One region of the Agrobacterium sp. 5Ca50 genome, then DNA from elsewhere that is predicted to be linked to it. Evidence: predicted binding sites of a transcription regulator. Region 1 holds the regulator's gene; each other region holds the start of a gene.

Region 1 (10,746 bases):
CGTTGTAAGACCACATTGTCGGTGGGATCGGGTTCTTGGCAGGCGTTGCCATGCCCTGGAACACTGCATCAACGATAGCTGGCTTGTTGATAGCCTTGTTGAGCGCCTTGCGGACTTCGACCTTGTCAAACGGAGCCTGCGTTGTGTTGTAGGCGAGGTAAGCAACGTTCAGGCCTTCCTGTTCCATAACCTGCAGGTTTGGATCAGCCTTCATGGACTGTACGTCAGCAGCGTTCGGGAACGGCATCAGGTGGCATTCGCCAGCCTTGAGCTTCTGGTAACGAACAGCAGCGTCGGTGGTGATCGCGAATACGAGATCGTCAACCTTAGGCGCGCCGCCCCAGTATTCCTTGTTAGCCTTGTAACGGATAACGGCATCCTGCTGGTAACCGACGAATGCGAACGGACCGGTGCCAACTGGCTTCTGGTTCAGCTGTTCCTTGGTGCCGTCAGCAGCGAGCTTGTCGGTGTATTCCTTCGAAACGATCGAAGCGAATGGCATCGCAAGGTTTGCCAGGAAAGGTGCTTCAGGACGGTTCAGGGTGATCTTGACCGTCATGTCGTCGACTTTTTCAACCGACTTGATCAGCTCTGGGAAGCCCATGCCGGCAGCATATTCCCAGGATGTACCAGCAACATACTGGTGCCATGGGTTGTCAGTCTTGATCTGGCGCTCGATGGAGAAAACAACGTCATCGGCGTTCAGTTCACGGCTTGGCGTGAAGAAATCAGTTGTCTGGAACTTTACGCCCGGACGCAGCTTGAAGGTGTAAACCGTGCCGTCTTCCGAAACTTCCCAGCTTTCAGCAAGACCAGCAACTGGCTTGGTTGTGCCGGGCTCGAATTCGAGCAGGCGGCTGTAAACAGTGTGTGCAGCGGCGTCAAAGGTGGTGCCGGCGGTGTAGAGGCCCGGGTCAAAACCTTCTGGAGAACCTTCGGAGCAGTAAACGAAGGTTTTCGCGCTTGCTACATTGGCGAAGCATGTTGCAGACAGCAAGGCTGCCGCAATGAGGCCAATTTTGGAATTCATGTATAGCTCCCACTTTTATGTTCCCGTTTGTGCCAACAGACGGGAATGGTTGAGTCATTATCGTAATTTCAGTCTGTTCCGATGCCGGAGCCACAACACGGGAAGAGCTTCACAAGGCAGTTTCCGTTTTGCTGTTCCAGCCTCGCTGCCCCCATTGCCAAAATAACGGGCGCTGTAACCGAAAAGCTGTCTTAGCATCACGAGAGGCAGAGGCGGAAGCCCCCTTTTTGCCTAAAGATATGATTTATTCTGTTACAACCAGAGATTCCTGTATCGATACAGGCCAGCCTTATTTAAGGCTCTGATATGTGAGGGAATTGGTGCCACGCAAAACCAGCATCTTGGCAAATCAGGCAAAACGCAGAATCCGCATAAAACAAGGGCTTAGAGGCTGTGCAAAACCATGCGCGGAAATTTTCACGTAAAAATACTATTTATTTTCAATTAGTTGAATCGCCAATCCGTATGACTGAAAACAATTTGTCATAAAAAATAAAAAAGTCCGTTGACATAGAGCGCTGCTCGCCGTACATCGCTCTCCGTCGCCCAGATGGCGGAATTGGTAGACGCGCCAGCTTCAGGTGCTGGTACTCGCAAGGGTGTGGAGGTTCGAGTCCTCTTCTGGGCACCAATTTCTTGATTTAGTTATCTAAATCAGCCTGCAAAAAAGCTCCGGTCTCCGGAGCTTTTTTGCGTTTAGGGCCTAGTTACTCCTCACAGCCTGTCTGAAAATGATAGATTTCGACCAATTCGAACCATCGTTTTGTTCGTCGGATTGGGCGTGTCTGAAACCGCAAATTTTCAGGTCAATTTTGCACCAAACTGGATATGCCGCGTTCTCATATCGAGCAACGGTGGCATCGATGAGTTGTGAACTCATGGGTAGTGAAAGCTCTCCCAGAAACAAAAAGGGCGACTATGAGCCGCGCCTTTGATGTTTTTACATGATGAAAGACCGGATCAAGCTTCCATCGAATAACCCGCACCACGAACCGTGCGAATGACATCCTGCATATTGGAGAAGTTCAGCGCCTTGCGCAGACGTCCTACATGCACGTCAACGGTGCGTTCGTCGACGTAGATATCATGCCCCCAGACACCGTCGAGCAGCTGCGAACGTGAGAACACGCGCCCCGGTGAGGACATCAGGAACTCCAGCAGGCGGAACTCGGTTGGCCCAAGGCGCACTTCACGGCTTTTACGGTGAACGCGGTGCGTTTCACGATCAAGCTCGATATCACCGCATTTTAGCACCGAAGACAGCACCTCGGGCTTCGCACGGCGCAGCATAGCTTTCACACGTGCCATCAGCTCTGGCGTGGAGAACGGCTTGACGACATAGTCATCCGCTCCGGTGGCGAGACCGCGAACGCGTTCGCTTTCTTCACCACGCGCCGTCAGCATGATAATCGGCAGGCGTTCTGTTTCAGGCCGCATTCTGAGGCGCCGACACAGTTCGATGCCGGAAACACCCGGCAGCATCCAGTCCAGCAACAGAAGGTCAGGAACCCGTTCCTGCAAACGAATTTCTGCTTCGTCTCCACGGGTGATCGTGTCGACTTCGTAGCCTTCGGCTTCTAGATTGTAACGCAGCAGAACGCTCAGGGCTTCTTCATCTTCTACGACTGCGATCTTCGGCAACATGGCTGTACTCCGCTCAAGTCCGTCTATCTATTATTCGGTTACAGCACCGAGCGTGTTGGAGCTGTCGTCCTTCGGACGATCACCTTCAAGCTGGCTGCCTGTTGCCATGTAATAGATGGTTTCGGCGATATTGGTTGCGTGGTCACCGATACGTTCGATGTTCTTGGCGCAGAACAGCAAATGCGTGCAGGTGGTGATGTTGCGCGGATCTTCCATCATGTATGTCAGCAGTTCGCGGAACAGCGAGGTATACATAGCGTCGATTTCTTCATCACGCTCACGGATGGCATTGGCCTTCTCGGCAGAACGCGTTGCGTAAACATCAAGCACTTCCTTGAGCTGAACCAGTGCCAGCTCGGACAGGTGCTCCAGGCCGCGTGCCAGCTTGCGTGGTACGCCCGTGCCCTGAACAGCGATTACGCGCTTGGCAGTGTTCTTGCCAAGGTCGCCAACGCGCTCCAGGTCGCTTGCAATACGCAGGGAACCGATGATTTCGCGCAGGTCGGCCGCCATTGGCTGACGCTTGGCAATGGTCACAATTGCCTTGTCACCAATTTCGCGTTCCGCGTGGTCAAGTACGACGTCTTCTGAAATGACCTTCTGGGCCAAAGCCGCATCGGAGTTGACCAATGCGCGAACTGCATCCGCGCACATTTGTTCTGCAAGACCACCCATCTCAGAGATGCGGCGTGTCAGGAATTTCAGCTCATCGTCATAAGCAGACAAGATATGCGAATGTGTCGATGTCATTTCAAAGTCTCCGGCTTCTGCAAGGACGCGAGACGAAGCTAAATGGCTCCAAGTCGCTCCGGCACAATTCTTTCACGTTAACAGCGGGCGATTACTCCAGGATTAGCCGAAGCGTCCCATGATGTAATCCTGCGTGCGCTGGTCGTCTGGATTGGTGAACATCTTGTCAGTGTCGTTTTCTTCGACAAGATGGCCGAGGTGGAACATCGCCGTGCGTTGCGAAACGCGAGCTGCCTGCTGCATCGAGTGCGTCACGATGACAATGGTGTAGTTGGTGCGCAGTTCGTGGATCAGTTCTTCCACACGTGCCGTTGCAATCGGGTCGAGAGCCGAGCAAGGCTCATCCATCAGGATGACTTCCGGGCTGACGGCAACCGCACGGGCGATGCAGAGGCGTTGCTGCTGACCACCGGAAAGACCGGTACCCGATTCGTGCAGGCGATCCTTTACTTCGTTCCAGAGACCGGCCTTGTGAAGGCTGGATTCAACGATCTGGTCCATGTCCGCACGCGACTTTGCCAGGCCGTGAATACGTGGGCCGTAAGAGATGTTCTCATAGATCGTCTTGGGGAACGGGTTTGGCTTCTGGAACACCATGCCGACGCGGGCACGCAGTTCCACCACGTCGATGGCCGGATCGTAGATATCATCCGTATCGAGCGTGATCTTGCCGGTAACGCGGCAGCCATCGATGGTATCATTCATGCGGTTCAATGTGCGCAGGAATGTGGACTTACCACAACCCGATGGGCCGATCAGCGCAGTTACGGTGTTTTCGCGAACGTTGAGGTTCACGTCGAAAAGCGCGCGCTTCTCTCCGTAATAAACCGAAACGTCCTTGCCGATCATCTTAAGCGAAACATCATTCATTTTCTTGTCCAGCGCCTTTTCAACTGCTGCTTCCGACATCATGTTCATCTGCTTCAAGCTCCTTTTACCAGCGCCGTTCGAAACGTCGACGCAGAAGGATTGCGCCTACATTCATAACAATCAGGAACAGAAGCAATATGATGATTGCTCCCGATGTACGCTCTACGAAAGCGCGTTCTGCTTCATTTGCCCACATGTAGATCTGGACTGGCAAGGCAGTAGCAGGGTCCATTGGTGTGGTCGGGTAGTTGGCAACGAAGGCCACCATGCCGATGAGAAGCAGCGGTGCGGTTTCACCCAGAGCATGTGCAAGACCAATGATCGTGCCGGTCAGAATACCCGGCATGGCCAGAGGCAATACGTGATGGAAGATCGTCTGCATTTTCGATGCACCGAGGCCAAGGGCCGCAGCGCGGATAGATGGCGGAACTGCTTTGAGTGCCGCACGGGTAGCAATGATGATGGTTGGCAGGGTCATCAGGGTCAGAACCAGACCACCAACAATCGATGCCGAACGTGGGAAGCCCATGAAGTTGATGAACACCGACAGACCAAGCAGACCGTACACAATGGACGGAACGGCCGCGAGATTGTTGATGTTGACTTCGATGAGGTCGGTGAAGCGGTTCTTCGGAGCAAACTCTTCCAGATAGATGGAAGCGGCAACACCGATTGGCAGCGACAGCACCAGAACGATCAGCATCATGTAGAAGGAGCCGATCAGCGCAACGCCCACGCCAGAGGCTTCCGGGCGGCTGGATGCGCCATTGAAGAAGATGCCGGTGTTGAAGTGCTTGGCCAACTGGCCAGCCTCAGCAAGCTGGTTCATCCAGCCAACCTGATTGTCTTTTACCTTGCGGCTGGCTTCGGCCACAGACAGGTCGATCTGACCCTTGTAAGCAGAGTCGATGTCGCCCGCCGCCAGCAGCGACACGTTGCGGGTCGTACCGATAACCGACGGATCCTTGGTCACGATATCGCGAAGCTGAGTGCGCACGCTATCGGAGATCATGGCATTGACAGCGCGCAGGTCTGCACGGTTGTCAGGTGCAATACCCAGAACCTTGGCAACAGCGTCGCGTGCCAGGATCGGGTAGTTGGCGGTCATCAACTTTGCCGGATTCTGAGCGCGCTCATTGTTCGGGTCGATAACCTGCTCGGAGAACTCGACAGGCACCGTGATCATCGTCTGCTGGAAGGCGGTATAGCCCTTGCCAATCACCGACCACAGCAACAGCGCGAGAAAAATCAAGCCAAACGAGATCGCAGCGACACCATAGGCACGGAACCGGCGTTCAGCAGCGTAGCGACGCTTAATACCGATATCGCGACGGTTTGTGGACGCCTTGGCAGACGGAGTGGAGGCCGGCGAGGAAACTGCGTCGGTCATTCATACTGCTCCCGGTATTTGCGCACGATGTAAAGCGCGTAGATATTGAGGCAAAGCGTGATGGTGAAAAGCGTAATGCCGAGGGCAAAAGCAACCAGCGTCTGGGGCGAGGTAAATTCAAGGTCGCCCGTCAACTGGCTGACGATTTTCACGGTCACGGTCGTCATCGGTTCAAATGGGTTGAACTGGATGCGCGCGGCAACACCGGCGGCCAGAACAACGATCATGGTTTCACCGATAGCGCGCGATGCCGTCATGAGGATAGCACCAACAATACCCGGCAAGGCAGCTGGCAGAACAACGCGCTTGATGGTTTCCGAACGGGTTGCACCAAGGCCGAGCGAACCGTCACGCAGTGCCCGCGGCACGGCGGTGATGATATCGTCCGACAGCGACGACACATAAGGAATGAGCATGATGCCCATAACGAAACCAGCGGTCAGAACACTCTGTGCCTGGATGAAGGTGGTGTAGTTACCCGTTGCCAGACCGTTGATCTGGGTGGAGATGTCACGCAGGAACGGACCAACAGTCGTCAGGGCGAAAAAGCCGTAAACGATGGTTGGGATACCGGCGAGCACTTCGAGAAGTGGCTTGGCCATCGAGCGAACACGCGGCGAAGCGTATTCCGCCATGTAGATAGCCGAGAACAGGCCAACCGGTACGGCCACGAGCATGGCAACCAGACCGATGTACAGCGTACCCATCAACAGTGGGATGAGACCAAACTGACCGGAACTGTCCGTTGCACCAGCAGCCGCAAAACGTGGGTCCCACACGGTTCCAAAGAAGAACTCATGTGCCGGCACCATATTGAAGAACTGGATCGCTTCCGTCAGCATCGACAGGATAATGCCGACCGTGGTCAGGATCGCGATCGAGGAGGCAAGTATCAGACCGGTCAGAATGAATTTTTCCACTCTGTTACGGGCGCGGAAGCGCGGCGCAATCGAACGGAAAGACACGGCTGCACCGCCAAGGGCCAGACCAAGCACCACAACGATCATCGCAATGCGGCTCATCGAGGTCAGGTCGTTTAGTTCCTTGGCAGAAACGATCATGTAGGGCTGAGGGTCGCCGGCCAAGGCAATACCACGGGTAGACAGAAGCGGACGGATATCTGTCGTGCCAGCCTCAACCGCGGCGAGTTCTTCAGCCGAAAGGGCGTTCATGCCGCGCGCAATTGCGCCGACCATGCCGTAAGCCAGTCCCTGCTGGGCTTGCGACTGGGCGCGAACGTCTTCCGGGAAACCGCCACGCACGGTGGAGGTGATGACCATTGGGCTGACAATCAGCCAGATACCCAGAATGATGGCGGCTGGAATGACGGCCCACAAAAGAACATAAGAACCGTGATAACCCGAGCGGGAATGCATGACGGCGGAACGGCCGCCGGCAAGCGCCGCAGCACGGCGGCTACCAAGCAGGTAGCTGGCAATGCCGATCAATGCCAGTATGAGCAAAAGGATCGATGTGTTCATAAAATTTCCTCGGCATGCCGGGGCGGCAGGGTGCAGCAAAACAACGTAACGGTGGCAAATAACACGCCTCTGTGGGCAGCCTGACCGTTTTCACAATCCCAATACGCCAAGGGTGAAACCGGAACAAGCCAGACACCCAAGGGAATAAACGGCGCGGGGAAAACCCCGCGCCGTCAAGATATTAGAGAGTCTTACCGGATTCGAAGTTAGCGCGGATTTCGTCGCGCTCTGCGTCAGGCGCAGCAACCAGACCGTAAGCGGCCAGCGGAGAGTCTGGGCCGATCATTTCTTCAGACGTGAAGAACTCAACGTATTCCTTCAGGCCTGGGATAACGCCCAGGTGAGCCTTCTTCACGTAGAAGAACAGCGGACGGGATACTGGGTACTTGCCAGAAGCAATGGTTTCCGTGGAAGGAACAACGCCGCTGATGGTAGCAACCTTCAGACGGTCAGCATTGTTTTCGTAGAAAGCCAGGCCGAATACGCCCAGACCGGTCTTGTTGGCGTCGATACGAGCCAGGGTCTCTGTGTAGTCGCCGTCAATATCAACCGAAGCGCCGTCCTTACGAACAGCTACGCACTTAGCAGCAGCCTGCTTGGCATCAGCAACCAGACCCTTGATGGCGTCAGTTGCACCAGCTTCCTTGCAGCCTTCAGCCATAATCTTCTCTTCGAAGACTTCGCGTGTGCCGTGCTTGGAACCAGGGATGTAAGCAGCGATTGCTACATCAGGCAGTTCCTTGTTGATTTCGGACCACTTCTTGTAAGGGTTGGCAACGAGCTTGCCGTCCTGAACGATTTCAGCTGCGAGAGCGAGGTAGATGTCCTTCGGCTCAAACTTGACGTCTGGGTTGGACGAGTCCATCGCGAAAACGATGCCGTCATAACCGATCTTGACTTCCTGAACTTCAGTGACGCCAGCAGCCTTGCAAGCTTCGAGCTCTTCGCCCTTGATTGCGCGCGACGCATTGGCAACGTCGATGGTGCCTTCACCAACGCCGGAGCAGAATGCCTTGAGACCGCCACCGGTGCCGCCGGATTCAACAACTGGCGCCTTGAAGGCCGGGAAGGTTTCGGAGAACGTCTCGGAAACGATCTTCGCGTATGGAAGAACGGTCGAAGAACCTGCGATCTGTACCTGGTCGCGAGCAGCGGCGGCGCCTGCAAATGCAACGGAAGCCACCAAAGCTGCTGCGGTCAATTTAACGATGTTCATTTGTCTCTCCCATTATGGGTTTGTAAGGACGCAGCCTATGCGGCACTCGCACTTTCCTGCGTTCGGCGCGTCCTTATTAGCCGCGCTTGGCTTATGCTTTTATGTCATTTCAATGAAACATTTGTGACACACCAAGCCATTGATATAAAATGTTATTTTATATCAGTTGAAAAACTTGATGACTGAGTATGTCAGAATCTGACGGTAAACTCGGTTCCTTCGCCCAATTCGGATTTCACGATCAACCGTGCCCGATGGCGCGTCAGGATATGCTTGACGATCGCAAGACCGAGACCTGTGCCCTTTTTGGAGCGACTATCAGTGACGCTCACGCGATAAAACCGCTCCGTCAAACGCGGCAAATGTTCCTTGGGAATGCCCGGCCCCTTATCAATAACGCTGACTTCTACCGGCTTTCCGGGCGGTGTCTTCAGCCAGATATCAACGACCTTGCCTTCCTGGCCGTATTTACAGGCGTTCTCGACCAGGTTCTGGAATACCTGCACCAATTCGTCGCGCTCGCCCTGCACTTCGACGGCCCCTTCGGGCACATGCAGATTGATCGAGACATCAAGTTCATTGGCCAACGGCACCAGAGCATCCCGCACATGTCCGAGAAGCGGCACAAGATCGACCTTCTGATCCGGAGCAATATGAGCGCGTAGCTCCAGCCGCGACAATGACATGAGATCATCGACCAGCCGGCTCATGCGGGTTGCCTGATCGAGCATGATGCCCAGAAAGCGCGTCTGCGCCGCAGGATCATTCTTGGCTGGTCCCAACATGGTTTCAATAAATCCACGCAAAGAGGCGAGCGGTGTACGCAGTTCATGGCTAGCATTGGCAACGAAGTCGCTGCGCATGCGGTCGATACGACGAAGTTCGGAAATGTCGCGGAATGAAAGGATGTAATAACGTTTGTCTTGCGATTTCGGTAGGTCGGCCGGTGCAATACGGACAATAAAGACCTGTTGGGACGGCAGTCTTTCGGAATGCTCGATCTGGTTCGGCTCTCCAGTCATGATGGTTTCGCGGATCATGTCCAGTATACTGGGCGAACGCAGGCGGGCCGAAATATGCGTGCCGGTGGTAAGCTGACCGAAGATTTTTTCAGCAGCCTCGTTTTCAAACAGAATGGCCGCCGACTTGTCCAGAATGAATATTGGGCTGTCCAGCACGGCGAGACCGGCCTTGAAGCTAGCGAAGCTTTCCGGCACCGCATCATCGGCTTCGACGACAACAGGTGGCAGCATGCGGGGGATTTCTGGACGGGCTGATTTATCGCGCAGCAACAATGCGACCAGCGCCAATATCCAAGCGCCGCCCACCAGCCAGGGCGAACCTTTTTCCAGAACAGCCAGAAGCGCCAGCAAGGTCAAAGACAAGATAACGAGCCAGTTCCGTCCCATCTTAGCGATGACACTGTTGCCAGCATTGTTGTTGTCATCCGTCGCCATTGCCATGTCCGCTTCCAAACGTCGCCAGTTATAATGCATTGCACATCATGTCCGCAGAATCGCGAAACGTTTGGCGCATCGATCCGTCATATCGTGACTTCATGACAGATATTCATCAAGCCGGCGGTTATTAAACAGCTCATTATCCCCGAGAATAAAAAAGGGCCATTTTCCTTAGCCGGCGACAAAAATCTGTTCTTGAAATTGCTTGAATTTCAACATGCAATATGTGCTGATTGGTGGATAATTACACGTCCTGTGCGCGTGGAAAAGGGAGATACCATGGCTGATACCAGCAAGAACCGGGCAGTTGAGCTTGATATCAATGGCAAGACACGGACATTCGATATTGATGACCCAACGTTGCCCTCCTGGGTCGAAGACTCCAAGCTTTCCGCCGGAGGTTATCCCTACGACAAGAAAATGAAGCGTGAAGATTATGACAATGCGCTGGAAGCGTTGCAGATTGAACTGGTAAAAGTGCAGTTCTGGCTGCAGTCAACAGGCAAGAAGGTTATGGCGGTCTTCGAAGGCCGGGACGCTGCCGGTAAGGGCGGTACGATTTTCGCCACCAAAGCCTACCTCAATCCTCGCTCCGCACGGGTTGTTGCGCTGACCAAGCCGACGGAAACCGAACGCGGTCAATGGTATTTCCAGCGCTATATCTCCCACTTCCCGACAGCAGGCGAGCTCGTGCTGTTTGACCGCTCATGGTACAACCGTGCCGGCGTTGAACCGATCATGGGTTTTTGTACGCCGGAAGAGCACAAGCGCTTCCTGAAGGAAACGCCACGGCTGGAAAAAATGATCGTCCATGACGATGTGCATTTCTTCAAGTTCTGGCTGGATATTGGTCGTGAAACGCAGATCGAGCGTTTCCATGATCGCCGTCACAGCCCGCTGAAATG
Region 2 (10,746 bases), 1.3 Mb from region 1:
ATGGCACTGCGTGAAGACGCATGTCTGGCGCCCTGAGGTGATGAGGGCAGACTGATGTTTGCAAAAAGCAGCCAGCGTATGTGTCTGGCAATTGTCATGCTGGTTCTTTCTCCGTCCCTGTCATTGGCAGATGAGCGTGGATTGATCTGGAACCCGGTGAAAAACTCCGACCGGTCCTACACGACACGCATTGGTGCCAGGTTGCCGACCGACACGCCGATTCGTGGCGGGCTGGAAATGGGCGTGAACGCGTCCAAGGGTGGCGCGATCGTTGATTCCCCGGTGCGCCTGTGGGGCAATCTCACGCTGTTGTCAGAGAATCTGCCTGGTGTGTCGATGGCGCGTGATATCGGCGTTTTGATGAATGCGCTGACCGGTTCGGGCAGCGTTACCGTGACATCCTCGCAAAAGCGCATCGTCACGCCGGAGTTGGACGTGGAAACCAACAGGAACTTTACTGTGCGCTATGATGGTTCTGCCCGCCAATGGGGTGGAGTGAATGTGTCGCAATCGCTGCGATTGACGCGTTCGGAAACCGGGACCAGCTTCGTGCTGACCGGCAATAGCAAGGATACGTTTTCTGAATTCAGTTCGGATGTGGCGCTTGAGCAGCGTCTGGGTGACAATATCACCGTAACCGGAACGCTGAGGCAGGGTTATGAAGATCACTTTCGCCCGGCCATCAGTGCCCGTTACAAAATCAGTTGGTAGTGACGTAAGGCGAGAGCGCCTCACGTTTCTTTTTTCAGTTCGCCCATACGGTTCCATGCGTCGAGGCCGGCAATCTTGTAGGCTTCGGCAAGGGTAGGGTAGTTGAAGGTATTTTCGACGAAATATTCGACGGTGCCTTTGAGGTTGAGAACCGCCTGGCCGATATGCACCAGCTCGGTCGCACCTTCACCGACAATATGAACGCCAAGCAGGCGGCGTGTCTTCAGCGAGAAGATCATTTTCAACAGGCCGGTATCGAGACCCATGATATGGCCGCGCGATGTTTCGCGGAAATGCGCAATGCCGCATTCATAGGGAATGCCACGTTCTGTGACTTCCTCTTCGGTCAGGCCGCAGGTAGAAATTTCTGGAACGGCGTAGATGCCGTAAGGGAAAAACTGCGGTGGTTCGCTGGTCGGTGCACCAACCGCGTGGCGCGCGGCAATACGGCCCTGTTCCATTGAGGTTGATGCGAGGCTTGGGAAACCGATCACGTCACCGGCCGCATAGATGTTAGGAACCGAGGTCTGGAATGTCTCAGGGTCCACCTTCAGGCGGCCGCGACTGTCAGCCTCAAGGCCGCAGGCGGCAAGGTTCAACGTGTCAGTTGCGCCAACACGACCCGCAGCAAACAGCACGGTTTCCGCCTGCAGAACACGGCCGCTGCCCAGTGTGACCTTGCACTTGCCGTTTTCTTCGCGTTCGATCTTTTCCGCCTTCTGGCCGAAGATCAGCTTCATGTTGCGGTCGCGCAACTGGTAGGCGAAGTCTTCGACAATTTCCTTGTCGATGAATTCAAGCATGGTGTCACGCGGTTCAACCACGGTCACCTGGGTGTCGAGCGCACTGAAGATCGTGGCATATTCAATGCCGATAACACCGGCACCAATCACGATCATCGAGCGGGGCAGTTCCTTGATTTCAAGGATTTCGTCGCTGTCGAGAATGGCGTCATGGTCAAAGGGCACATGCGGCGGACGGTAGGGCCGAGTGCCGATGGCCAGCAGAATCGAGGTGCCAGTGACTTTCTGCACTTCGCCATCACTCTTCACGACCTCGAGCGTGTTGGCATCAATGAAGGTTGCCATGCCGCGCAGGTGCTGCACACGGTTTCTGGCAAACTGATGCTCCAGGACTTCGACTTCATGGTCGAGTGTGATGAGAAGACGGCGGCGAAGATCTTCGGCGTTGATTTCCTGTTTGACACGGTATGAGCGGCCATAAAAACCGCGCTCACGCCAGCCTGTCAGGTTCAAGGCTGTCTCACGAAGCGTCTTGGAAGGAATGGTGCCAGTGTGCACCGAAACGCCGCCAACGCGTGAACCTTTTTCGATAACCAGAACTTTCTTTTCCAGTTTTGCTGCCTGAATGGCGGCGCGACGTCCTGCCGGGCCACTACCGACAACGATGAGATCGTATTGATTCATGCAAAGCCTCGAAACGATGAACTTCTAAAGATAACGGTATTCCCGTTTAATGAATGGCTTCCGGTGGAGATGTCATGATGCCATCCGCGTCAGGCGATAAACCGAATCCGCCTGCCATTGCTGCGCCAACAGTGCACTGCAACAATTGCCTGCGTCAATCTGTAGCGTAGGAGTCTGACGGATTCGTAACTGAATGGCTGCTTTGTGAAAATAAATATCGTGGCGTTACAAACCGCTAGGGAGGTGGACGGCATCATTCGGAGACACTTGCGAACTGCCCGCTTATGGCCACTTACGGTTTCTGCAGGTTTGACAGCTGTTCACGAATGCCCGCCATGTCTTCACGCAACGCTGCCAGTTCCGCCAGCACCTTCATGTCGATTTTCTGGTGCAGGGCAAACACTTCCAGCTCGGCCTTCAGGTTGACCTCATAATCCTTGGCCGCCTCAAACCGGTCACGGGTCGTCTGGCGGTTTTGCGACATCATGATGATCGGTGCCTGAATGGCCGCCAGCATCGACAGGATGAGATTGAGGAACACGAAGGGGTAGGGGTCAAAGGCATCCGAGGTCAATACGATGACGTTGATCACAGCCCAGGCAATCAGGAAGGCGAGAAAGGTGAGGATGAAGCCCCATGATCCGCCCACTCGAGCGATCGAGTCGGCCAGACGTTCCCCGAAGGATGTTTCGGCTGAGAAGGCCGCATTGGTGTCCGTACTGACAAATTCCCGGTTTTTCGCGATTTCGAGAACACGCTTCTCGACATCTCCAATGTCTTTTTTGGAGCTTTTGAAACGCGAAACAATGGCTTCATGAATATGGGACACAGTATCTCTCCGTCATGGGAACCTGCTGGAGGCTGACGAAGAGATAAGCGTTTGCCGGGTGTTCGTTCAACTGCTTTCGGCGGTTGTCCGTGTTTCGCCCCAGCTATCTGCATTGTTCAGCCAGTCAAAGCCGGGGAAGAAACGCGATTTGCCGTATTTCTCGCCAAACATCATGTCGTATTGCAACAGACGGTAGTCCCTGATGATGTCGGGTATCGACTGGGAGGAGATCGACCAGTCGGCAATACCGTTATCCTTGGCATCCACCAGCATGTGACGGTCCACAACCGGGTATTGCTTCTGCACACGGCCAAGCATGCCGGTGTAGAAAGGATCATCCATGCCGGCAGTTTTCAGCACGTGGTACGGCAACATGGCAGGGCTGATAGAGCCGATGTTTTTGCGTGTACCTGACTTGGACGACCACACTACCAGAGGTGTTTCATGTTCGCGCTTCATCACCTCAAGAGGTGCACGGCGTGTCGCCACCATGCCCGGCATATAACCGCTTTCGACATAGACCTGACCCATCGGTGGCAGGTGATCGCCAAAGGTCACGATGATGGTTTCGCGGTTGCGTTTCTTGGCCCAGTCAATCAGGCGCGCAATGCTTTTGTCGGACTCATTCACGCCTTGCGCATACGTCGCCAGCGCGTCTTCGGCACCGGGCGAAAGATTGCCCTTGCCATCAACGCGAATGGAATTGTTGGCGTAACGGTTAGCCTCATAGGGGCCATGGCCCTGCAGCGTCACCGCAAACAGGAACAGCGGGTTCTGCGCGTTATCGGCCGTGCTCATGATCTGCTCGAACAGCGCCTCGTCAGAGGCGAAGATGCCGCGCTTTTCCATGGTCGGCATGTTTTCTTCCGAGCGGAACTCTTCAAAGCCAAACGACTTATAGACCTCCTTGCGGTTCCAGAACCATTCCTGGAACGGGTGCATGGCAATGGCCGAATAACCCTCAGCGCGGAAGAAGGTCGCCAGCGAAGGAACAGGCCCACGTATATATTGCTGGTATGGAATACTGCCATAGGGCAGGAAGGCGTTGGAGAAGCCGGTCAGCGCTTCAAATTCCACATTGGCCGTCATGCCGCCAAATTCCGGCGAAAACACATTGCCGGACTGGGTGGCGCGAATGGTCGGCATCGGGTCTGGCGTCAGCGAGACGTTGGAGAGCTTGCGCGGATCCCACAGCGACTCGTTCATGATGACGATAACGTCAGGTCTTTTGCTGTTATTGATGGCAAAGGCCGAACCGTCGGCATAGATATCGGCAATATTGTCAGCATTATAGGTGTCTGGTGCCGAGACATTGGCCATCGGAATGTTGAAGGTAAAGGCCATGACAAAACCGTTATGGCGATAGTTTTCCTTCTGGTCCCACATCATCGGAATAATGTTCAGGCGATCGCGGATCCAGGAATATTGCGAATATTCCATCAGGGAACCGAGACCGGCCAGAACCGGAACGGCAAGCGCCAGGCGCCACAGACGGCCGGTGAGTGGCAGCGCAGGCGACGCCTTGTAGATGAAGCGGGCTGCAAAAACGATGGCAACAATGGCAATGGCCAGACCGGCAAACACACCGACCGCTGCCAGCGGCCGTGCCTGCAACATGGCGGGCAGCAACTGGAAAATCTGCCGGCCAAACAGCATGTCGGAGGGGTAGAGCGGGTCAGAGAGGTAGAACTGCTTCTGGCTGGAAATGAGGGCCGGGATGAGCAGTGCCGGTACCGCAATGATAAACGACTGGTAGTGGCGGCCAAACAGCGCGTCGAGGGCAATCATCGCCAAAAAGACCGCAGCAACCGTGGTCATGCCGGGCCGTGCGGTCGAGGTCAAAAATGTGCCGACATCGGTCAGCGTGCCGCGGGCAATCCATTCCAGGAGAACGACCAGAAGCAGCGCGCCAAGCAGCGTATTCACCACGAAAACCGCTTCGCCCAGCAGCATCGTTATGCGCTTGATACTTCTTGTTGAAAGGGCAAAAGCAGCCCTCTCGGTTTCCTCGATCTCGGGAACCGATTTACTCAATGTCGTCACTCCGGCGGTATGGTCACAGAATCATGAAAAGATCTGTCGTCAATTTGTCATGTAACTGTCACATAAGTTTCATGAACGCGACATGAACTGTTGAAAATGCACAGTGTTTCGGGATGAAATTTACGTGACCGCGCCTGTGCTTCTCATCACTGATTGCGGAGTAAGACGCCACACGTTAAATGGTTATGTATGAGCGACTTACACACCACACCGAATACTCTTCGAATTGCTATCGGGCAGTTCAATCCAACGGTTGGCGACGTGGCGGGCAACCTCGCCAAGGCGCGTGAGGCAAGGGCAGATGCGGCCAACCAGGGTGCCGACCTTCTGCTTCTGACCGAGCTGTTTATTTCAGGTTATCCGCCGGAAGATCTGGTCTTGAAGCCGGCGTTTCTCAACGCCTGCCTGAAGGCGGTTGAAGATCTGGCGGCAGACACCGCCGATGGCGGTCCCGGCGTCATTGTCGGTTTCCCCAGACAGGGTGAACTTGGCCGCCACAACTCGGTCGCCGTGCTGGACGGCGGCAAGATATTGATGCTGCGCGACAAGATCGACCTACCGAACTACGGCGAGTTTGACGAAAAGCGTGTATTCGTGGCCGGCGAAATGCCCGGTCCCGTCAATTTCCGTGGTGTCAGGCTCGGTATCCCGATTTGCGAAGAAATCTGGAACGACATGGGCGTGTGCGAAACGCTGGCCGAAACCGGTGCTGAATTGCTGCTGGTGCCCAACGGTTCGCCCTACTATCGCGGAAAGGTGGAAGTGCGCCATCAGGTGGCGCTGCGCCAAGTTATAGAAACCAACCTGCCGCTGATTTTTGCAAACCAGCTTGGCGGGCAGGACGAATTGGTATTCGACGGCGCAAGTTTTGCACTGAATGCCGACAAGAGTCTGGCATTTCAGATGAGCCAGTTTGAGGCGACACTTGCCGTCACCGACTGGAAGCGCACCGAAAACGGCTGGCACTGCCACAGCGGCCCGATGTCGAAAATCCCCGAGGGCGAGGAAGCGGATTACCGCGCCTGCCTGTTGGGCTTCCGCGACTACGTCAACAAGAACGGCTTCAAGAGCGTCGTGCTTGGCCTGTCCGGTGGTATCGATTCCGCCATTTGCGCAGCGATTGCGGTCGATGCGCTGGGTGAAGAGCGTGTTCGCTGCATCATGCTGCCATACCGCTATACGTCGGATGAATCGCTGAAAGACGCTGCCGATTGCGCCAAGGCGCTGGGCTGCCGTTACGACATTGTGCCGATTGTCGAACCGGTGGAAGGTTTCCTGTCGTCGCTTGCCGAACTGTTTGAGGGCACCGAAGAGGGCATTACCGAAGAAAACCTGCAAAGCCGCACGCGTGGCACCATCCTGATGGCGGTGTCCAACAAGTTTGGCTCCATGGTGGTGACGACCGGCAACAAGTCCGAGATGTCGGTGGGCTACGCCACGCTTTATGGCGACATGAATGGCGGCTTCAACCCGATCAAGGACCTCTACAAGATGCAGGTCTACGCCATTTCGAAATGGCGTAACGAACATGTGCCGCCAACCGCGCTTGGTCCGTCCGGTGAGGTGATACCGGCGAACATCCTTTCCAAGGCGCCATCGGCCGAACTGCGTCCAAACCAGACTGACCAGGATTCACTGCCACCATATCCGGTGCTGGATGATATCCTAGAATGCCTGGTGGAGCAGGAAATGTCGGTGGATGACATTGTGGCGCGCGGCCATGACGTCACGACCGTACACCGCATCGAGCATCTGCTTTATCTTGCGGAATACAAGCGCCGCCAGTCTGCGCCGGGTGTGAAGATTACCAAGAAGAACTTCGGGCGTGATCGCCGTTACCCGATCACCAACCGGTTCAGAGATCGGTAGAGATAAGAGCGGCGCGGATCAAACCGCGCCGTTTTTGTATGCTGTGTTGCCGTGTATGGCTGCAACACGACTCTCGTCGTCTCTATGCTTGTCACAGAGATCCAGCGGAGCGCGTCGGCGCGACATCATTCCCGTCCCTAAATCACCTGACCGACATCGATGCGGTTGCCATCCGGGTCTTCAAAAACAAAGGCGCGCAGGCCGTAATCCTTGTCCTGCAGACCCTTGATGATGCGCAGGCCATGTTGTTTGCACAGCGTATGCAGGGCATCGACGTCACTCACCATCATGTGAGCAACGTTGAAGGGGGCTGCCTTGTGTGACGGCTGCAGGATCAGATGCAGCTCGGCATTGCCCTGTTTCAGGATCATGAAACCGACGGGATTGCCGTTTTCAAAGACCTTGGTGAAGCCGAGAACACCGACATAGAAGTCATGGGCCTTTTGAATGTCCTTGACGGGAAGCATGGCGGCAATCCGGCCAATACGGATGCCTTGATCGGCGATGGAATTCATCGCAGAACCTCGAACCTGGGAGAAACGGGGCAGGGTAAACGGACGGTGCCGAAACGCTGCTGTTCTCCTTATTTGAATTTGCAGGACGGTGCCTGCGGCACTAGGATCATTATGTGAAGGTGTCGGGCGAGGCAAATGAAATGTCCGCTCAATCCTGTTGATGAGCAATCCCGGGAGGATGCGTGCGCAGTTCCATCGAAATCTACAACATCCGCACCCGTCAGATGCGTGTGGTCTGGCAGACCGAGGCGCTGTTTGAGGCGCCCAACTGGTCGCCGGATGGTCAATATCTGCTGCTCAATGCCGATGGGCTGATCTATCGCTTGTCGCTTTCGGGTGATCCGACACCGCTCAAGGTGGACACCGGTTTTGCGACCCTGTGCAATAACGACCATGGCATTTCGCCTGACGGTTCGCTTTATGCCATTTCCGACAAGGTGGAGTTTGGCAAGAGCGCAATCTACCTGCTGCCGTCGTCCGGCGGCACGCCAAGGCTGATGACGCACAATTTGCCATCCTATTGGCATGGCTGGTCACCGGATGGAAAATCATTCACTTACTGCGGCATTCGTGATCAGGTTTTTGATATATATTCCATGGACATAGAGAGCGAAGTTGAATCACGTCTTACGCATGGTGAGGGCCGTAATGACGGGCCGGATTACTCCGCCGATGGCCAGTGGATCTATTTCAATTCCAGCCGCACCGGGCTGATGCAGATATGGCGTGTGAATACTGATGGCTCATCCGTCGAGCGCGTAACCGACAGTAATTTTGGAGACTGGTTTCCACATCCGTCGCCATCAGGCGACAAGGTGGTGTTCGTGTCCTACGACGCCGATGTCTTTGACCATCCCCGTGACCTCGATGTGCGGGTGCGGTTGATGGATACCGATGGCGGCAATGTCGAGACGCTGTTTGAACTGTTTGGCGGGCAGGGCACCATGAACTCGCCCAACTGGTCTCCTGATGGCGATGAGTTCGCCTATGTCAGGTATTTCCCGGCGACCTGACGCCACATGCACGCGTGCTTGCATTTGCGCGATGTAGCGGACATAAGCACTGCCGTCAGGTGCCTGCACGACGTGCGGGAGAATCGGGAATCCGGTGCAAGACCGGAGCGTGCCCAACGCTGTAAGGCGGACATCTGCTGCACCAATCGCCACTGGATGTTCCGGGAAGGCGGCAGCGGAAGGACGATGCCAAGCCAGAAGACCGGCCCGACATCATAGACCAGCCCGTATGGACGGCGGGATGGTTGTTTGCCTGGTGGGTTCTGCGGGATCTGCCGGCGATAGGCATTGTTGGGGATTAACGATGCAGGACGATCCGTTTTCTGAAGCCCGCCACGCGGCCGGGGCTTTTTCCTGTGATGACAAGGCAGCCGTTTACCGGGCCATTGAGACGCGCCGTGATGTGCGCAATGAGTTTGAAAGCCATCCATTGCCGGATGATCTGGTGCAGCGGCTGCTGGCTGCCGCTCACGCCGCGCCCTCGGTCGGTTTCATGCAGCCGTGGAACTTCACACTGATCAGGGATCAGACGGTGCGTGATGCCGCCTGGCAGGCTTTCGCCCGTGCCAGTGAGGAGGCGGCGCTGCTGTTCGAAGATGACAGGCAGAGCCTTTATCGTAGCCTCAAGCTCGAGGGCATTCGAACCGCGCCCCTCAGCATCTGCGTGACCTGCGATCCGACCCGTGGTGGCACTGTTGTTCTGGGACGCACCCACAATCCACGTATGGATGTCTATTCCACGGTCTGCGCCATCCAAAACCTATGGCTTGCAGCCCGTGCCGAAGGGGTGGGCGTCGGTTGGGTCAGTATCTTCCATGATGCAGACATACGCCGCATTCTCGGCATACCCGACCATATCGAAATCGTTGCCTGGTTATGTCTGGGTTTTGTGACCGAACTCTACCGAGAGCCGGAACTGGCCGTGAAGGGCTGGGCCAAAAGACTGCCGCTGGAAGATCTGGTGTTCCACGATCGGTGGGGCCGTCGCTAAATCTATTGGCGCGTGTGAGGAAAGGCGTCGTGCATCACTGCTGCTGCGGTTGTGCACCTTGCAGAGCCGGATTGTGCAGATCGATCCGGCTGGTTTCCTCGGGCAGAAATTGTGGTCCGACGACCCGAACTTTGCTATCTTTGGGATCATAGTCGCGCTCGGCAGGAGCTGCGGCAACCGGTTGTTCTGCCTGCTTCTTTTCGCCATTCGGCGTCTTGATATCGGTAACGCCGGAATAGGGTTCTGCGGGTTTTGACTGGTTGGCCTCTTCCTGTTTTTTCATCTGGTCGAAATAAGACGCCATGTTGCAGCCGCAGGACGGCGAGCGGGTGTCTGCTGACGTGTTGCGATAGGCAAAGGCGGTCGGCAGATCCTTGTATGGTTTGCCGGTCTCGGCAGAAACCATGTCCGCACTCTCCTGACCTTGCAGGGAGTGGTAATAAAGCTCGGTCTCAGAACCGGGGCACATTTGCTCACAGGTCGCGGCCTGACGGCGAAAATCAAGCGGTGAGGCATTGGACGAAATCGGGAAGAACGCGCCGTCGCACGTGCGTACGCACAGGGTTCTAAGGCCGCCCTGCATTGGCGGTGTGAACACCGGCTGGCGGTTCGGGTCCACCTCGATCATGCCGGGTGGGGCAAATTCCTGGGTCTGATCATTCGGGCTAGCGGCCGCAGACTGCGGGCGCTCGTCAAAGCAGCCATTGGCATCAAGTGCTGCCATGACACGGTCGCGGTCAACGCCGCGATTACGTTGCTGCGCTATCATCTGGTCGCGGCTGACAAGCAGTTCGTCACGCTCCGCCTCGGCGTCATAAAGCGCATCTTCAATCTGGTCGCACAGCTGGGCATTTTCACCACCGTAAACGACAATGCTGCCGCTCGAGCAGCCATAGGCCCTCAGATCATTGCGGATTTTGCGGATGATGATGTTCTGGCGGGTCAAGGCGCTGGCAAAATGGCGCACTTCGGCAGTGTTGCCAATAATCTGGGCCGGTGCGCGCAATTCCTGACGCAGGTCATCACACACCGAGGCGGCAAAGGACACGGCAGGAAAGCTACCGATCAATACCGGCAAAAACAGCATTGTAAAATTGCGCAGTTTCAAAGCTGTCACCTGTATGTTCCGCTTCCGATGTGGTTGCGTTTTCGGCTTCGCGTCTGCGGACATCCAAACAAAAAGGATGGAAAAAGATATGCCGCAAGCGCCTCATTCATCAGATTGTTATCATATAAATGAGGCAGTTGCGGCAATCGGCAATTCAAAACTGCGTTAACGCAGCTTTAGGGCACCATTACGGATGCGAGGCTTCCACGACAGCCAGGGCTGCCATGTTGACCACGCCGC
Region 3 (10,746 bases), on a different replicon from region 1:
CGGGAGGATCACCGCGACGCACGGCCATCTGTCCGGCATAAACATCTTCCCACGCTTCAATCACATCGGCGAAATCTCTTGGGTCCCCATCGAGGTTTGTTACCATGAAGGATTCCACCTTGATGTCGTCAAAACCGGCATCGTTGAGAAGACGGCGGCTTTTTGGTCCCATTTCCACATCCATGTCGAAATGGCTGAACAGTTTCGCCACCTGCTCATAGGTCCAGCGGATCGATTCCGAATGGGGTTCACCGAGGCAATGGGAGTTTTTTTCGTTGGTGATGTAAACTCGGCCACCCGGTTTGCAAATCCGAAACAACTCGCGCAGAAGGATGTCCGGCCGGTCAAAGATCTGCAGAGAGTGGCGGCAGGTGACAAAATCAAACTGATTGTCGGCCAACAACATCTGTGCGGCATCTCCATAGGTGTATTCAATTGAGGTCAGACCGAATTCTGCGGCGACACGCCTGGCGTAGTCGAGGCTTCTTTTCGAGTGATCCAGCGCAACCAGACGTGCCGGTTCGAATTGACGTTTGATCAAGGTCGCGAAGTCACCGATACCGCAGCATATGTCGGCGATGCTCAGCCCATTTCGCATCCCATGCCGCGGCAGAATTTCGCGTTCGTGTCGCCAGGTCATTTTGGTCTGTGTTCGGAGAATAGGAATGAAGCTCTCGTCCTCGACGAAGGTTTGCCCGGGATAAAAGGCTGAATCGTAAATCTCGACCGACAGGTTATTTTGGCGGGAGGCAAGCGTTTGGAAAAGAGGTGCGGACCACGCAATGACACTCGATGCAACAACGATGATGTTGCGCTGGGTATTTGTCTTGCAGGCCTCTGTTAGTACCTGCTCAAGACAACGAAACGCGGTCATGTTCAGATGTGTGACCCGTTTTATGTTGAGATAGATGACATTGCCGTTGCTATTGAGACTGCGCCTGATCACATCAAGAACACCAGCCATCTCACTGGGTGATGAAGGACGTATCCTGCCGCTCAGCACGATTTCCTGGTTGATATCGTCGAATTCAGCGGAAAATGATGGCGAGAACTGGCTCATTATGCGCCCTCCTGCAGCATAAAATCTGCAGTCAGGATTACGCGATCGTCGGCGTCAGTCTCAGCTTGGACATTGACCTTTATGGCCTCAGCAAGAACCAGCAGATCGTGGTCGGGATGATATTCCTCTCTCCGTGCCGATCGATCAAGGTTTTGCCAGCGCAGCAGGTCCGTCCTGTCGGGGGTAAAGCCGACGCAGACGCGGACACATGCGTCACCCCTCAGAAGATTAAAATCAATATTACCGACAGGTTTTGCAGAACGAAAAGCCAGTTCCACAATCTCGTTGATAAGCAACGAACTGAAGTTGGCGTAGCGGGACGGGTCCTCGTGCGACTGGGCAACAATGTCGGCGAGATATTCGGAGATTGTGTCACATAGGCGAAACTCCGACGTGAAAAGGCTGACGTCTAGCGCCAATGCTGCCATGTCCTGAAACGTTTCCGGGTTGGGACTGGCATATGGTCCGGTCATGATCACCTCCAAACACTTCAGGTAAGATGTCGAGATATTGCTTACAGACGGGTATATTTGTCAGGAGTAATCGATCGTCGGGGGACTGTCTCCGGCAGTGACACTGAACCGGCCATAAAACTATTTATCGCCGATGGTGGCATCGGTTTGCTGATGGCATAACCCTGCAGACGGTCACATCCAAGACCACGCAGCCAGGTAACCTGTTCGGTGGTTTCAACGCCTTCCGCCGCAACCTCCATGCCCAGATCGTGAGCGAGCACTATCACAGATCGAACAATGGCTTGGCTTTTGGCATTTGTTTCCAGGTCGGACACAAAATACTTGTCGATTTTCAGCGTATCGAAGGGAAAGTTCTTCAAGTAACTCAACGACGAGTACTGCGTTCCGAAATCGTCCAACGCAATTCGGATGCCGAGCACACTCAGAGTATTGAGTGTGTCGAGATTGTTGACGGTGCGTTCCAGCAGCACACCCTCGGTAATCTCCAGTTCAAGACGGTCGGAAGCAAGGCCCACGGTATCGAGTATCTGTGAAATCCGGTCGGTCAACCCGCTGACCAGAAACTCGGCTGGCGAAAGGTTCACGGCAACGATGTAGTCGGCAGGCCAGTTCAAGGCTTCGCGGCAAGCATTCTCCAGAACCCATTGTCCTATCTCACTCATCAGGCCGTCTGTTTCTGCCATCGGAATGAAGACGGCAGGCGGAATCTCGCCTAACAGCGGGTGTTGCCACCGCAGCAAAGCTTCAAAGCCGAATATCCTGTTGCCTTCGGCAATCGGCTGGTACTCAATGGAAAACTGGTCTTTTTCCAAGGCTATGCGTAGGCTTCTCCGCAGCAGTTCGCGCTGTTCGATGATTTGCAGCATCGCGACATCAAAGGCGCTGGCGCGGCCGCGACCTTCCTTTTTGGCCGCATAAAGCGCGATATCGGAGGCCTTCATCAGTGTCTCGGGATCGCTGCCATCACCCGGCGCAATCGAAATGCCAACGCTGAGGCCTACGAATACCGAAATTCCATCGATTGTGAAGGATCGCTTGAAGGCGTGAACCAGGGCATCCCCCAATTCACTGGTACGTTGGCGCTGGTCCTGACCGGAGGTGATGACGGCAAACTCATCCCCTGCCAAACGGTAGGCGGACTCCTTGCCGACAAGACATTCCTTGATCCTGTCAGCAGCCAGTTGCAGCAGCTTGTCGCCAGCGGGATGCCCCAGCGTGTCGTTGACAGGTTTAAAGTCATCAAGGTCAAGCTGCATCAGTGAAACACTGTTGCCATCAGACGAAATGGCGGTGAGTGCCGCCGATAAATCTCGCGCGAACTGGCGCCGGTTCGGCAGTCCGGTCAGCGGGTCATGGGTTGCCTGATAGAGCAGGGCCACGCGTTCAGTTTCATCTGCCGTTCGATGGGTCTGGACGACGCCGTAAAAATCACCGATCGCGTGGATTGCAAGTTCGCGAAATGCGCCAGCACCGAGGTCACGGCTGAGACGCAGTGGTTGATCCGGTGTCGCACCAAAGTGGCTCAAGACGCTCGCCCTGTCCAACTCTGGATAGATCTCCCAAAGGGATAAATCGCTTTCACGCGAAACGGAGGTCTGCACAGTTGCCGCGACATCAACGAGTTTGAACTGACGATCGAAGATCGTCAACTTGTCAGCACAATCACTGGTGCCGCCGGAAGACCGTTGCCAACTCGATTGCGCTTTGCTCATCTCTGAGAGATTCTCCCTCATCACAGGCTGCTAGAAGCTCTTTTCTTGGCTCAATATTAAGGCATATTAGCGTCGACTACTTAAAAGTCGATCAATAAAGTTGGTCGCATCAGAGATTTGCTTTTCCAAGCCATTCGGCCAAAGTGTCTGCATATCCATCTGATAGTGCTTGCGATTTGAAATTAGAACGCCGCAATTCTTGGTCTCGTCAATCGACGTGTCAGGCGCAGGACGACAAAGGTTGTTTGCACAATTAAATCTCACCGGATCCTGCAAGTTGCTTTTGCAGTTGCAACAGAGCGCGCCACACTCTAACGCCTTGTACCACAATATCGGGCGGATAGCGTCACGATCGTAAAAGCATTGAGATAATGACCGCAGCTCCCGACAGCAGAACTCTTCTTGGAATTGCCCTTGCATCTGGCGGCTACGCCTGTTTTGCCTTACAGGACGCGCTGGTTAAATGGCTGGTGGATACCTATGAAGTGCCGCAAATCCTGTTCATGCGAAGTCTGGTCATCGTATTGATCACCGGCACGCTTGCAGCGCAATTTCGCCACCCGTCGATATTCAAGAGTAAATATCGTGGGACGCTGGTGCTTCGCGCGGCTTTGATGTTGTTTGCCTGGTTGCTTTTTTATAATTCCGCCAAGGTCATGGGGCTGGCGGAGCTGACGACGCTCTATTTTTCCGCGCCAATCATGGTTGTGTTCCTGTCGATCCCGATCTTGAAGGAAAAGGTAGGCATTGGTCGCTGGATTGCCTGTTTTGGCGGGTTTGCCGGCATGGTGATCGCGGCAAATCCGACCCATTCACCCCACGTCATTCCGGCGCTGATGTGTATCCTTGCCGGTTTTTTCTGGGCTTGCAGCACCATTCTCATTCGCCTTGTCAGCAAGACGGAAACGACGCTCACCCAGATGTGGGCGACGAGCCTGCTGTTCGGTCTTGCTTGCGCCGTGACATTTCCGTGGATCTGGAAAACGCCTGACATGCTCGGTTGGTCCTTGATGATCGGTCTGGGTCTTGTCGCGACAATAGGTCAATACCTGCTTTACGAAGGGTTCCGCCATGCGCCGGCGTCTGCCTTGGCGCCGGTGGAGTATACCGGTCTCATCTGGGCTTTCGTGTACGGCTATCTGATCTGGGCCGAAATCCTCGCGACCAATGTTTTTGTCGGTGCCTTTGTAATCGTTGCCTCAAGCCTTGTTCTTGTCGCATGGGAGCGGCGGTCCATTCGTCTGGCAGAAGGTCGCGCTGCTGTCTAATTGCGGAGCCCGTATCTCGCGATCAGCATACCCGTGGTGTCCGGATATGAATAAGGCGGGAATGATCTCCATTCCCGCCTTTGCTTGTTCAACGTTTTAAACCTTCAGATCAGAACTCTTCCCAACTGTCGGTCGCTGCCGCCGTTGCCGCACCAGAACGACCACTAAAGGCCTGAGCGATTTTGCCAACCATACCACGTGCAGGTGACGGGGAAGGGGTTGAACGCGGCGAGGCAGCCATCAGGCCTGCCGTCTTGCGCAGGGCTGCAGTTTGGTTGCTCGTGCCGCCAACGCCACCATGTCCAAGCTGGAACTGGCTGATCAATTCGCGCAGACGACCGGCTTCGGTGGCAAGCGTAGCACCGGCGGCATTGGCTTCTTCCACCATCGCCGCGTTCTGCTGCGTTACCTGGTCCATTTGGTTGACGGCCGTGTTGACTTCCGCCAATCCAACAGACTGTTCGCGCGACGATGTCGCAATCGAATCCATATGCTGATTGATGGTGACGATGTAGGATTCAATGGTACGAAGAGCTTCTCCGGTTTCGCTGACCAGTTTGACACCGCTGCCAACTTCGACAGACGACTTGCTGATCAGTTCTTTGATTTCCTTGGCAGCCTGCGCTGAGCGCTGGGCCAGCTCCCGCACTTCCTGTGCAACGACCGCAAAGCCCTTGCCAGCCTCGCCTGCTCTGGCGGCTTCAACGCCGGCATTCAGGGCGAGAAGGTTGGTCTGGAAGGCAATTTCATCGATCACACCGATGATACTGGAAATCTGGCCGGAGGACTCCTCGATCCGTCCCATCGCCTGTACGGCGTTGGCAACAACGGCCCCGGAAAGGCGTGCGCTCTCGTTTGCCTGGATCGCGACCGTACGAGCCTCTTCGGCGCGTTTGGAAGAGTTGGTGACATTGACCGTGATTTGGTCGAGCGCCGCTGCGGTCTCTTCCAGTGATGCCGCCTGCTGTTCAGTCCGCTTCGACAGGTCGTCGGCACTCTGGCTGATTTCGCGCGAGCCGCTATCGATAGAGCTGGTCGAGTGCGCAACAGATTGAAGCGTGTTGCGCAGCTGTTCGGCCGTTGCGTTGAAGTCTGCACGCAGGTTTTCGAAGTCTGCCGCAAACGGACGATCAAGTTGATAGGTCAGGTCGCCGGATGACAGATGTTTAAGACCGGCAGCAAGGCCGTTGGTCGCTTCAGCCATGGCCTCGGCGCGTTGACGCTCTTCCTCGGTATTTTTGCGGCGCTGCTCTTCGGTCAGATTGCGCTGCTCGTCGGCCTGACGTTCAAGTTCCTGTGTCTTGAGGGCATTGTCCTTGAAGACCTGAACGGCGCGCGCCATGGCACCGGTCTCGTCAGAGCGGCCTTCGCCTTCGATGGTAACCGAGAGATCGCCAGCCGCAAGACGTGACATAGTCCCAGTCAGGCGACCGATTGCATCACCAAGTGATTTTGCAAACATAAAGAACGCCGCAAGTGCAAGCAGCGACGTCACAATGGTCACGCCGATCATGGTCCACAATGCGGTGCGGGCCTGCGCCAGCATATCCGTTGCATCGGTGCCAATTTCAAAGACGCCGATCTTTTCCCCAGAGAAGGAATTGAAAGGTACTGCCTTGACCAGTATGTCGCGACCGTCGAGCACCAACGGTTCGAAGATGGCTTTACCATCAAATGCAGCCTGCACCGTTTCCATAGGCAGAAGCGTCTTACCGTCTTCGGTCGATGACTGGTTGACCAGCTTGCCTTCGGACATGACGTTGACGGCGATCTCTGCGCCAAGTCTTTGGGCAAGCGGTGTGAAATAGGCGTTGGAAAGTTCGGTTCCGATATCAACGACACCGACAACCTTGCCGTCGACAAGAACAGGTGCGACGGCATAAATGCCAATGCCGGTACGACCGGGCTCGATACCGGCGGAAACCTTGCCGGTCGAGATTGTCGAGGCGACCGTCTTGCGGCGGTTCAGATAGTTGTCACCGAATTTTTCAGGCGCATGGGCGCGCGCAATGACGTTACCCTTGGCGTCGGCAACGGTAAAGTTCTGCAACCCGCCGACCTGTGCGATTTCTTTGATGTTCTTGGAAAATTTGTCCAGAAGTTGCTGGCGGTCATTTGCGTGAACCAGGCCTGCAATATCAGGTTCACCCGCAAAGGCCAAAGCCATCGCCGAAGCAGAGCGTTGAATGGCTGCCATATCGGTCTGGATAACCTGAAGATCACTTGCTGCCTTGCTATCAAGCGCCTTGTCATTCATATCCGCCTGACGATACCAGGCCAGTCCACCGATGGCAGCACTGGCAAAAAGCACAGCGGCAAAGCCGTAGCCCGTGATTTTGATCCAAAGTGGTTTTGTTACGGCTTTCGCATTCATTTCGGTCCCCCTCCGCGAAATATCTCTCCTCGGGACTATGTGCCTAAAGCTTCAATTTTTAATAAAAATCGTGATGATTTATTACTATTTATTTTCGATGCCGCTTGGCATTTCGGGGAGGTGTGGGGGTGTTTTGCTTCGTCAGCTAAGTTTCGATTTCAGCCGCGTCTGCCTGCACTTTCGCTGTTACTTTCCTTTTGGCCGAAATTCGACCAGCAGCGACTTGAGCTCTACTTCACGGACACGGCGCGCGGCTTCGTCGGGAGAAAACCATGCGACCTCGCGCTGCCCTCGTTCCTTGAAGTCGGCGACGGCATCGGTGGCCTCGACTTGAAAAACCTCAACCACGCAGGGTGCGACATCGCCGTCATCCAGCCATTTGAGGTATGTGTATCGACCAACCGGTTTCTTTCTGGCACGGCCACGAATGCCCGCTTCTTCCCAGGCCTCGATTTCTGCAGCCTGATAGGGCTTTTTCTTTTTCATCGGCCAGCCCTTGGGAATGACCCATCGCCCCGTGCCTCTCGTTGTGACCAGCAGGATCTGAATGTCATCTTGCTCGGCTAACCGCCGAAAACACAACGCGCCATATTGCGTTCGAAACCCGCCAGTGAACAGCTTGTCCGGCATCGATGCTAATTGTTGCAGCAAACTGCTTGATTTGGGAGGCGACCTCTTACGGTCCGGTTTTGGGGCTTTCATCCAAAGATAAATCGCTGATTTTTAGCCAAGCTTCAATCGTCCAGTTGCATTTATGACAGTTTTATGACAGCGCAACAGCGATCAGCCTGAAGGCAAGGAATAGAAGTCATGATGAGTATCTTCCGGAAAATGATGCCGCGCGAAGACAAGTTCTTCGATATGTTCAATGAACATGCGCGAACGGTCGTGGAGGCCGCAGAAGCCTTGCGGAATCTTCTGAATGGCATAGACCTTGAAGCCAATTGCGAACGTATCGTTGAGCTTGAAGATCGCGCCGACAATATCACCCGTGACGTTCTCCTTGCGGTTCGTCGCAGCTTCATCACACCCTTTGACCGTGGTGACATTAAGGATCTCATTCAGTCGATGGATGACGCGATCGACATGATGCACAAAACGGTAAAGACCATCCGCCTGTTTGAGCAGAGAAGCTTCGATCCGCTGATGCGCCAAATGGGTGAAGAAATCGTGCGGGCTGCACATCTTGTCGCAGCGGCCATTCCACTTCTCGACAAGGTTGGCGCCAATGCCCAGCGACTCAGCGCAATTGCCGAGGACGTTACGCGTGTCGAAGGTCGTTCGGATGACCTGCACGATCAGGGTCTGAAAGACCTGTTCCTGCGCCACGGCGCGACTGGCAACGCGATGGCCTACATGATTGGCAGCGAAATCTATGGCGAACTGGAAAAGGTTGTCGACAGGTTCGAAGATGTCGCCAATGAAGTCAGCGGCATTGTGATTGAGAACGTCTGATGGACGCAACACTCGCTTTTCCGCTTTTGGCGGCCCTGATCGGCATCGCGCTGTTTTTCGACTTTCTCAACGGGCTGCATGACGCGGCCAATTCGATCGCAACGATCGTCTCGACGCGCGTTTTGCGCCCGCAATATGCGGTAGCCTGGGCTGCATTTTTCAACTTCATTGCCTTTCTGTTCTTTGGCCTGCATGTGGCTGAAACACTTGGAACCGGTATCATCGACCCCGGTATCGTGTCGCCTGCGGTGATCTTCGCCGCATTGATCGGGGCGATCGTCTGGAACATCATTACCTGGATTTTTGGCATTCCATCGAGCTCGTCGCACGCTCTGGTCGGTGGCTTGATCGGTGCTGGCATTGCCAAGGTCGGCGTTTCCTCAATCGTCTGGAGCGGCTTCCTGAAAACCGCTGGCGCGATTTTTATGTCGCCGGCAATCGGCTTCTTTCTGGCCCTGGTTCTGGTGCTGGCGGTGTCCTGGATCTTCGTGCGCCAGACGCCGTTTGCGGTTGATCGTACCTTCCGTATCATGCAGTTCATTTCGGCATCGCTTTATTCACTCGGTCACGGCGGTAACGATGCTCAAAAGACCATGGGTATCATCGCGGTCCTTTTGTTCAGCCAAGGCTATCTCGGCTCTGAGTTTTACGTTCCTTTTTGGGTAGTGATTACCTGCCAGTCGGCGATGGCGCTCGGCACATTGTTTGGTGGCTGGCGCATCGTTCACACGATGGGATCGAAGATCACTCGTCTTAATCCAATGCAGGGATTCTGCGCGGAAACCGGAGGCGCATTGACGCTGTTTGCCGCGACGTGGCTCGGCATTCCAGTTTCGACCACCCACACGATCACTGGCGCTATCATCGGTGTTGGTGCAGCCCGTCGTATGTCGGCGGTGCGCTGGGGATTGGCGGGCAATATCGTCATTGCCTGGATTGTTACCATGCCAGCAGCGGCGCTGATTTCCTACGCGACCTTCAAGCTGGTTTCGCTGTTTGGATAAAATAATGGCTCCGGCTTGATTGTTAGCCGGAGTTTCCTCTTGTCAGCGGCTCATCTGACGTGATGGTTCAGATGATCTCCGTGATGACCTTGGAGCGGCGATATTCTCGCCAGACCGTGAACAGGCCGGCTCCCACCACAATCACTGCGCCAAACACCATGTTCAATGTGATGGTTTCACCGAAGAACAGGGTAGCAACTGCGACGCTGAGCACCAGCTGGAAATAAGTCAGGGGCTGCACCTCGACCGCTGTCAGCAGTGAATACGCCTTGATCAGGAAATAGTGGCTTATCGCACCGCAGATGCAGAGAGCGGCCATCGGCAGCCAGTCGCTTGGGGCAATGGGTGTCCAGTAGAAGGGACCAATGATGGAGGCCGCGATCGCGCCCACAATGCCCGCATAAAAAACGCTCGTGGTGGCGCTGTCGTGATGCCCGACGGCACGGGTTGCGACGTTGTAGAGTGCGTACATCAGGCTGGCGCCGAGCGGAATGAGCAGTCGAACGTCAAAATCGACATTCACAGGGTTGAGGATAACGAGAACTCCGATCAGACCGACAAGAACGGCCAAACCTCTTTTCCAGCCAACCTGCTCACCAAGCAGCGGAATGGATAGAACCGTGACGATGAGGGGAGTGGACTGCATGATTGCCTGGCTCATGGCGAGGCCTGCAGTCGTAAAGGCAATAACAACAATAACCACTTCGCTAACCAGCAGCAAACCACGAATGATCTGCAGAAACGGCCGTTTGGTGGTGAGCGATGCCCGCAGGCCACCAGGTGCAGCGGCCGCCAGAATTGTCACAAAAACGGCGAATGCCCAGAACCGGATCATGGTCACCATGATTGGCGGGTATTTTTCTCCAAGCAGCTTCGAAAAAGCATCCTGACCGGCGAATATCGTGACGGCGAGCAATACGTAGACGTAGCCCGATGCTTTACTGTTCATTTCTGCTGCCTTGAGCCTGTTCTCGTGGTGGAAAGCATATCTTCTATACCCGAAAACAAGACATTGCTTGAAAATTATGATGGCAAATGTTGGTACCCTGCAAGAAGAGGAGTTTTGGTTTTGCCTGATACTATACCGTTGGTACGCAGGCTGATTTTGTGCAGATTTCAGGCGTCAATTCAGACACAGAAACGCCCGGACAACCAACGGCTGATCCGGGCGCTTAAAGTGGTTATTGTGGGGTGGTTTGCAGCCGTTGTTTCAAAAGCCAGTCCCATAGTTCGGGATCGTTCAAGGCAGCCAGCTCAACGCCTGAGTGATCGACACCTTCAAACACCGTCAGTTTGGCGTCCCGTTTCAAAGTCTTGAGACGTTCATACAGGATGACGGAATCCGACAAAGGGATCACGTCGTCATTGGCGCCATGAAAGACCCAGAATGTCGCTTT

Evidence for each region. Region 1 encodes PhoB, which activates phosphate uptake and scavenging genes when phosphate is short. Its sites were predicted from a motif close to TGTCATNNANCTGTCAT; they were not measured.
Region 2: a site for PhoB is predicted at 5,056-5,072, ahead of ACZ5FM_RS05775 (LTA synthase family protein). Genes of this name have one in related genera too.
Region 3: a site for PhoB is predicted at 7,645-7,661, ahead of ACZ5FM_RS18320 (DUF47 domain-containing protein). Genes of this name have one in related genera too.

What each region holds. Positions count from the first base shown of each region.
Region 1 is NZ_AP026438.1:3,624,043-3,634,788, reverse strand. It holds gene ACZ5FM_RS17420 (ABC transporter substrate-binding protein) at 1-1,030, opposite strand, end outside; tRNA gene ACZ5FM_RS17415 (tRNA-Leu) at 1,575-1,661, shown strand; gene phoB (phosphate regulon transcriptional regulator PhoB) at 1,991-2,674, opposite strand; gene phoU (phosphate signaling complex protein PhoU) at 2,705-3,424, opposite strand; gene pstB (phosphate ABC transporter ATP-binding protein PstB) at 3,527-4,342, opposite strand; gene pstA (phosphate ABC transporter permease PstA) at 4,359-5,684, opposite strand; gene pstC (phosphate ABC transporter permease subunit PstC) at 5,681-7,165, opposite strand; gene ACZ5FM_RS17385 (substrate-binding domain-containing protein) at 7,347-8,381, opposite strand; gene phoR (phosphate regulon sensor histidine kinase PhoR) at 8,573-9,844, opposite strand; gene ppk2 (polyphosphate kinase 2) at 10,121-10,746, shown strand, end outside.
Region 2 is NZ_AP026438.1:1,207,791-1,218,536, forward strand. It holds gene ACZ5FM_RS05760 (hypothetical protein) at 79-711, shown strand; gene sthA (Si-specific NAD(P)(+) transhydrogenase) at 732-2,138, opposite strand; gene ACZ5FM_RS05770 (DUF1003 domain-containing protein) at 2,431-2,967, opposite strand; gene ACZ5FM_RS05775 (LTA synthase family protein) at 3,034-5,001, opposite strand; gene ACZ5FM_RS05780 (NAD+ synthase) at 5,200-6,879, shown strand; gene ACZ5FM_RS05785 (glyoxalase superfamily protein) at 7,017-7,394, opposite strand; gene ACZ5FM_RS05790 (TolB family protein) at 7,577-8,407, shown strand; cobalamin riboswitch at 8,448-8,632, shown strand; gene bluB (5,6-dimethylbenzimidazole synthase) at 8,712-9,398, shown strand; gene ACZ5FM_RS05800 (DUF2865 domain-containing protein) at 9,433-10,515, opposite strand; gene ACZ5FM_RS05805 (NADP-dependent malic enzyme) at 10,694-10,746, opposite strand, start outside.
Region 3 is NZ_AP026439.1:126,387-137,132, forward strand. It holds gene ACZ5FM_RS18290 (methyltransferase domain-containing protein) at 1-1,060, opposite strand, end outside; gene ACZ5FM_RS18295 (hypothetical protein) at 1,060-1,533, opposite strand; gene ACZ5FM_RS18300 (putative bifunctional diguanylate cyclase/phosphodiesterase) at 1,575-3,248, opposite strand; gene ACZ5FM_RS18305 (DMT family transporter) at 3,620-4,516, shown strand; gene ACZ5FM_RS18310 (methyl-accepting chemotaxis protein) at 4,626-6,890, opposite strand; gene ACZ5FM_RS18315 (NUDIX hydrolase) at 7,077-7,592, opposite strand; gene ACZ5FM_RS18320 (DUF47 domain-containing protein) at 7,701-8,345, shown strand; gene ACZ5FM_RS18325 (inorganic phosphate transporter) at 8,345-9,349, shown strand; gene ACZ5FM_RS18330 (DMT family transporter) at 9,417-10,298, opposite strand; gene ACZ5FM_RS18335 (carboxylesterase family protein) at 10,531-10,746, opposite strand, start outside.